Regions from separate parts of the Nonomuraea composti genome, predicted to be linked through region 1. Evidence: riboswitches for the same ligand, from Rfam matches in the RefSeq annotation. Region 1 holds a riboswitch; the other holds the start of a gene.
The links. Region 1 has a riboswitch for cobalamin ahead of cobN (cobaltochelatase subunit CobN). Riboswitches for the same ligand answer to the same signal wherever they lie in the genome.

Region 1 (3,402 bases):
GGTAGATCTCGGCGCCGTCACGGATGTAGTCGGTCACGGGTGCTCTTTTCCGGTGGCTGTGTCATCACGGTCGCCTCGCTTGGAGCCGCCGCCGGGCGATGGCGACGCCCGCCTTCGGCACCGCCGCTCGTGCTCGCGCTCGACCGCCGACGGCCGCGCTGGCCGCGCGGGTCGGTAGGTCGCGCAGGTTGTGCGGCTGGTCGTGCAGGGCGGTTGGTCGTGCAGGTCGGCTGGTCGTGCTGGTAGCGCAGCCGCCTGGTCGTGCAGGTGGCGCTGGTCGTTGGCTGGGACGCTCGCCGATATCGTGCGGAATGACGGGAGCCGACCGTCGGCGGCGGGCGTCACTGGGGCTGCCGGCGGTAGCCGTCGCCGGTGGCGATCACCTCGACGACCTGGCCGCGTGGCAGGCCGCAGCGCCGTTCGCAACCGGCCCAGTGGACGGGCGTCTCGGGGGCGCGGTCCAGGCCCTCCACCCAGCGCCGCGCGTCCGCCTGCACGTCCGCCAGCGCCTTCCCGCAGCCGGGACGGCCGGTGCACGCGGTGACTCCCGCCCAGGGAGAGGCCGGGTCGGTGACGAGCCCCGTGTCCGCGAGCGCCCGCTCCGCACGGTCCGCCTCGGCGGGGGAGAGGTCGAGCAACACGGCGGTCCGCCACGGAGTGAACCGCACGGCGGGGCCGCTGCCGGCGAGAACCCGGAGTTGAGCGGGCGTCAGCCTCCCGAGCGGCACCAGCGCCTCCAACGCCACCCGCCCATCCCGCTGCACCACCCGCCCAGCCCTTCGCAGCCCGTGGGCTGGGTCGTTGGTCGCTGCCTGGATCACCGATCCGGTGGCCGGATCGCTGGTCGGGCACTGGATCGTTGGTCCGGTGAGTGGCGCGCTCGTCAGTGCGCGAACGTCTGGGTTGGTGGTCAGGCGGGTGGTGATGCGGGCCGGGCCGTTCTCCAGCTCCTGGACGCGCCAGGCGAGCGGGGCGCCGTCGGGGCGTTCGTCGAGGAACGCCTCCGCGGCGGCGATCATCAACGGCACGGCGGCCTCAGGTCCGCAGGTCAGCCCCGTGTCACAGCCCGCCAGCAGCAACCGCCCCTCGCTGGCGTGCCCGCCGCTGGAGCATCCGCCCATATGCGCGTCGCCGGAGCGTCCGTCCGCGTGCGCCCCGCTGGAGCGTCCGCTCGTGTGCGCCGTTCCCATGCGTGCGTCCGTGTGCGCCTCGCCCGAGCGTGCGTCCGGGAGTGCGGCGCTGGAGGGTGTGTTGCCGCCAGGCGGGGTGGTCGGCGCTTCATCGGAGCGCGTGGCGCGCGGCGTGTCGGCAGCAGGGCTTGCCGCGTACGTCACGTCCGCCCCGAGCCCCGCCACGTCCCCCGTGCCGTCGTCCACCGCGAACAGGAACCGCCCAGGCAGCCCCGCCAGCCGAGGGTGGGAGCACAGGGCCTGGTCGAGGGCGTGGACCAGGGAGGTGGTGTCCAGTGATCCGCCGGTGCTCCGGCCGCTGAGGGGGGAGGCGATGATGTTGCGGACGCGTTCGTGTGCCGGGGATGGGAGCAGGCCCGCCGCCGCGAGGCGGTCGGCGAAGGCGGCGGGGGAGTGGAGGCCGCGGACCTGGACGTTCGCTCGTGAGGTGAGCTCGAGGACGCCCGAGCCGAACTTCTCGGCGCAGTCGGCGAGCGTGTGGAGCTGGGCGCGGGACGCGGCCCCGCCGGGCAGGCGGACTCGGGCCAGCGGGCCGTCGGCGGCCTCGTGTACCTGTAGCGCGCCCGGACAGGCGTCAGGACGGGTCCGTCCGGAAAAGTCGGCTATGGACACGAAGAGGATGGTAACGCCAGTTCTGGTGGAGGCCGGTCTTGCCGTAGTCTCCTCGTAGGCGACGGCAAGGGAGGAAGCCGGTGTGAAACCGGCGCGGTCCCGCCACTGTGACCGGGGAGCGAGCCCCACCGCAGGCCACTGCCCGGCGACGGGTGGGAAGGCCGGGGTGAGCGCGGATCCGGGAGCCAGGAGACTCCTGCCGTCGCGTCACCCGCGACCGGGGCGAGGACCCCGAGGGAGGAATGCGCCGTGCCTGGCGACAGCCGTACCGTCCTGCTGCTCTCGACATCGGACACCGACCTGCTGAGCGCCCGCGCGAGCGCCGCCCCCTACCGGCTGGGCAACCCCGCGAGGCTCACCCCCGACGACCTGCCGGCGCTGCTGGAGGGTGTGGATCTGGTCGTCGTGCGGCTGCTCGGCGGCCGGCGCGCCTGGGCGGAGGGCCTCGACGCGCTGCTGGCCGGCCCCCGGCCGGTGGTGGTGCTGGGCGGGGAGCAGGCGCCGGACGCGGAGCTGATGGAGCTGTCCACGGTGAGCGGCGGCGTGTGCGCGGAGGCGCACGCGTACCTGGCGCATGGCGGGCCCGCGAACCTGGGCGAGCTGCACGCGTTCCTGTCCGACACGGTGCTGCTGACCGGGCGCGGGTTCGCGCCGCCCGCGCCGACCCCGTCCTGGGGGAGGCTGGAACGGACGGCCAGGTCGCACACCGGACCGGTGATCGGGGTGCTCTACTACCGGGCGCACCACCTGGCCGGCAACACCGCGTTCGTGGCGGCGTTGTGCGACGCCGTCGAGGACGCGGGCGGCCAGGCCAGGCCGATCTTCTGCTCGTCCCTGCGCACCGCCGGGCCCGACCTGCTCGACGCCCTGCGCGCCACCGACGCGCTCGTCGTGACGGTGCTGGCGGCGGGCGGCACGCGCCCCGCCACCGCGGGCGCGGGCGGCGACGACGAGGCGTGGGACGTCGGCGCGCTGGCCGCGCTCGACGTGCCGATCCTGCAAGGGCTCTGCCTGACCACCGGCAGGCAGGCGTGGGAGGAGAACGACGACGGCCTGTCGCCGCTGGACGCCGCCTCGCAGGTGGCGATCCCCGAGTTCGACGGGCGGATCATCACGGTGCCGTTCTCGTTCAAGGAGATCGACGAGGACGGGCTGACCGTCTACGAGGCCGACCCCGAGCGGGCCGCCCGGGTGGCCGGCATCGCGGTGCGGCACGGGCTGCTGCGCCACGTCCCGCCCGCCGGGCGGCGCCTGGTCGTCATGCTGTCGGCGTACCCGACCAAGCACTCCCGCGTCGGCAACGCCGTCGGCCTCGACACCCCCGCCAGCACCGTACGGCTGCTGGCCAGGCTCGCCGAGGCCGGCTACGACCTGGGCGACGGCTTCCCCGGCGTCGCCGAGCAGGACGGAGACGCGCTCATCCACGCCCTCATCGCCGCCGGCGGCCAGGACCCGGACTGGCTGACCGAGGAACATCTGGCGGGCAATCCGGTACGGATCTCCGCCGCCTCGTACGAGCAGTGGTACCGCACGCTGCCCGACGACCTGCGGTCGGCGATGGAACGCCACTGGGGCCCGCCGCCGGGCGAGCTGTTCGTGC
Region 2 (3,402 bases), on a different contig from region 1:
TCGGCCGGCGGCGGTTCCTCGCCTGCGGGCTCGGCGTCGCCGCGTGCGTGGCCGGCTGCGGCACGGAGCGGGCGCGGAACGTGCTGCGTACCGGATTCTCGATCAAGGCGGCGGGGCGGCGCTGGGCGCACGTCGGGCAGGCGTTCGCGGGCGCGGCCCGCGCCGCGGGCTTCGCTGCCGCCGACGGCTCCGCGATCACCGGCGACTCCCGGGGCGGCGGCTCGGGGGCGGGCCACGGCCAGGGGGCCGGCGACGGTTTCGCCGTCACGGTGAGCGGGCTGCCCGCGCTGGCCGCCGCCGAGCTGAACAACGGCCAGAGCCTGCTCGACACCGCCACCCCCCTCGCCAGGCTGAGCGGCCAGGTCGAGGTCGTGGTCGTGCCCGCCCGCTCGCCCGTCCAGGACTTCGACGACTTCGGCGCCCGACTCCTCGCCGACCCCGGCCGTACGCTGCTGGCGGGCGGCCCGCAGGGCGAGCCGGACCACCTGCTGTTCGGCCTGGTCGCCCGGGCGATCGGCGCCGACGGCAGGCGCGTCGACTACACCGGCTACCCGAGCCTGGCCGAGGTCGCCTCGGCGCTGCTGGCGGGCAAGGTCGTCGCGGCGGCGGGCCCGCTGGCCGGCTGGCGCGCCGCCATCGGCCGCGGCCGGGTCAGGGCGCTGGCGATCTCCTCGGCCCAGCGCGTGCCCGACCTCGACGTGCCGACGCTGCTGGAGTGCGGCGTGCGGGTGGACTTCGCCGACTGGACGGCCGCGTTCGGCCCCGAGGACATGCCGGACGAGAGCCGCGAATCGGCCGTCCGCATGTGCGAGAAGGTCCTCCGGTCGGGCGCGTGGGAGGCGGCCTGCCTGGCCGCCGGCTGGCTGCCGATCCCGCTGTCGGGCGACGACTTCGCCCGCTGGCTCGGCACCGAGATCGCCCGCACCCGGGCCGTACTGCGTGATCTTGGTTTGCTCGACAGCACGAAAGCCACAACATGCTGGGGTAGTTGCGGGAACGGCCACTAGATGTAGGATCCTGCTCGTCGCTGGTTCGCCTCGCAGGAGGCGGAGCAAGAGGGAACCCGGTGCGATTCCGGGGCTGCCCCGCAGCGGTGAGCGGGAACGACCGCCGTCACACGCACTGGAGAGATCCGGGAAGCGACGGCCAGTAGGTGCCATCGAGCGTGCCCGCGAGCCCGAAGACCTGCCAGCGGTATGCCGGGATGCGCCCGGCATGAAGTGTTCAGGGTCTCGAGGGTGGGCCGGAGCGCGACGCGGCACGACGACGGGTGCTGCCGTGCTCTCGCATGCCCTCACGGGGATGAGGAGCGAACGTGACGCAGATCGTCGAGGTTGACCGCCGCCTGGCCATCGAGGAGGCGGCCGCGCGGGTGATCGCCGACCCGGCCAACTCGCGGGTCGCCGCCCGGTTGCTGGCCGAGGAGATCGCCGACGAGGCCGCCGGGCACGGCGTGCGCTCGTTCTCCGAGTCGGTGGCGGCCACCCACGCGGCCGGGCTGATCCAGGACGGGCTGGCCGAGTTCGTCGCCGCCCACGCCGCCGAGCTGGACGCGCTGATCAGCGAGGAGGCCGACGGCCGGTTCGAGTACTTCGGGCTGCGCACCGTCTACGACCGCTACCTGCTGCGCCACCCCGAGACGCGCAAGGTGCTGGAGCGGCCGCAGCACTTCTTCCTCCGCGTGGCCTGCGGACTGTCGGAGAGCGTCGCCGAGGCGGCCGAGCTGTACGGGCTCATGTCGTCGCTGGCGTACCTGCCCAGCTCGCCCACCCTGTTCAACGCGGGCGCGCGCCGCCCGCAGCTGTCGTCCTGCTTCCTGCTCGACTCGCCGCGCGACGAGCTGGAGGGGATCTACGACCGGTACGGGCAGGTGGCCCGCCTGTCCAAGTACGCCGGCGGCATCGGCATCTCCTGGACCCGGGTCCGCTCGCGCGGCTCCCTGATCAGGGGCACGAACGGCCACTCCAACGGCATCGTGCCCTGGCTGCGCACGCTGGACTCCTCCGTGGCGGCGGTCAACCAGGGCGGCCGGCGCAAGGGCGCGGCCTGCGTCTACCTGGAGACCTGGCACGCCGACATCGAGGAGTTCTTGGAGCTGCGGGACAACACCGGCGAGGACGCCCGCCGCACCCACAACCTGAACCTGGCCAACTGGGTGCCCGACGAGTTCATGCGCCGGGTCGAGGCCGACGAGATGTGGTCGCTGTTCGACCCGAAGGAGACGCCCGACCTCACCGACCTGTACGGGGCGGAGTTCGACGCGAGATATCGCGCTTACGAGGCCGCCGGGCGACATGTCAGGCAGATCCCGGCCCGCACCCTCTACGGCCGGATGATGCGCACGCTCGCCCAGACCGGCAACGGCTGGATGACGTTCAAGGACGCCGCCAACCGCACCTCCAACCAGACCGCCCGCCCCGGCAACGTCATCCACCTGTCGAACCTCTGCACCGAGATCCTGGAGGTCACCAGCGACGCCGAGACCGCGGTCTGCAACCTCGGCTCGATCAACCTGGCCGCCCACCTGGCCGACGGCGACGTCGATTGGGCGCGGCTGCGCGGCACCGTCCGTACCGCCGTCCGCTTCCTCGACCGCACCATCGACCTCGGCTTCTACCCGACGCCCGAGGCCGAGGCGGCCAACCGGCGCTGGCGGCCCATCGGGCTCGGGCTGATGGGGCTGGCCGACGTGTTCTTCACGCTGCGGCTGCCGTTCGACTCGCCGCGGGCGCTGGAGCTGTCCACCAGGATCTCCGAGGAGATCGCGCTGGCGGCGTACGACACCTCGGCCGACCTCGCCGCCGAGCGCGGCCGGCACCCGTCGTACGACGAGACCCGCGCGGCGGCGGGCGTCCTGCACCCCGACCACTACGGCGCGGGCACGACCGGACGGTGGGACGCGCTGCGGGAGAAGATCGCCCGTACCGGCCTGCGCAACTCCCTCATGATCGCCATCGCGCCGACGGCCACGATCGCCTCCATCGCCGGCTGCTACGAGTGCATCGAGCCGCAGGTGTCCAACGTGTTCAAGCGCGAGACCCTGTCGGGCGAGTTCCTCCAGGTCAACCGCTACCTGGTGGCCGACCTCCAGGCCCGCGGCCTGTGGACGCAGCAGCTGCGCGACGACCTCAAGCGCGCCGACGGCTCGGTGCAACACCTCCCCGGCGTCCCCGACGACCTCAAGCTGCTCTACCGCACCGCCTGGGAGCTGCCGCAGAAGGCGCTCATCGACCTGGCCGCCGCGCGCCAGCCGTACATCGACCAGTCGCAGTCGCTCAACCTCTTCATGGCCAGCCCGACCATCGGCAAGCTCTCCTCGATGTACGCCTACGCCTGGAAGCAGGGCCTGAAGACCACCTACTACCTGCGCTCCCGCCCCGCCACCCGCATCGCGCAGACCAC

Region 2: linked by a shared signal. The riboswitch ahead of HCN51_RS05755 (ribonucleoside-diphosphate reductase subunit alpha) and the one ahead of cobN (cobaltochelatase subunit CobN) in region 1 are both predicted to bind cobalamin.

Annotation. Positions count from the first base shown of each region.
Region 1 covers NZ_JAATEP010000030.1:60,754-64,155, reverse strand. The annotation lists gene HCN51_RS34860 (precorrin-8X methylmutase) at 1-37, opposite strand, end outside; gene HCN51_RS58340 (hypothetical protein) at 342-1,802, opposite strand; cobalamin riboswitch at 1,823-2,013, shown strand; gene cobN (cobaltochelatase subunit CobN) at 2,052-3,402, shown strand, end outside.
Region 2 covers NZ_JAATEP010000003.1:76,293-79,694, reverse strand. The annotation lists gene HCN51_RS05760 (Bug family tripartite tricarboxylate transporter substrate binding protein) at 1-1,007, shown strand, start outside; cobalamin riboswitch at 1,012-1,207, shown strand; gene HCN51_RS05755 (ribonucleoside-diphosphate reductase subunit alpha) at 1,316-3,402, shown strand, end outside.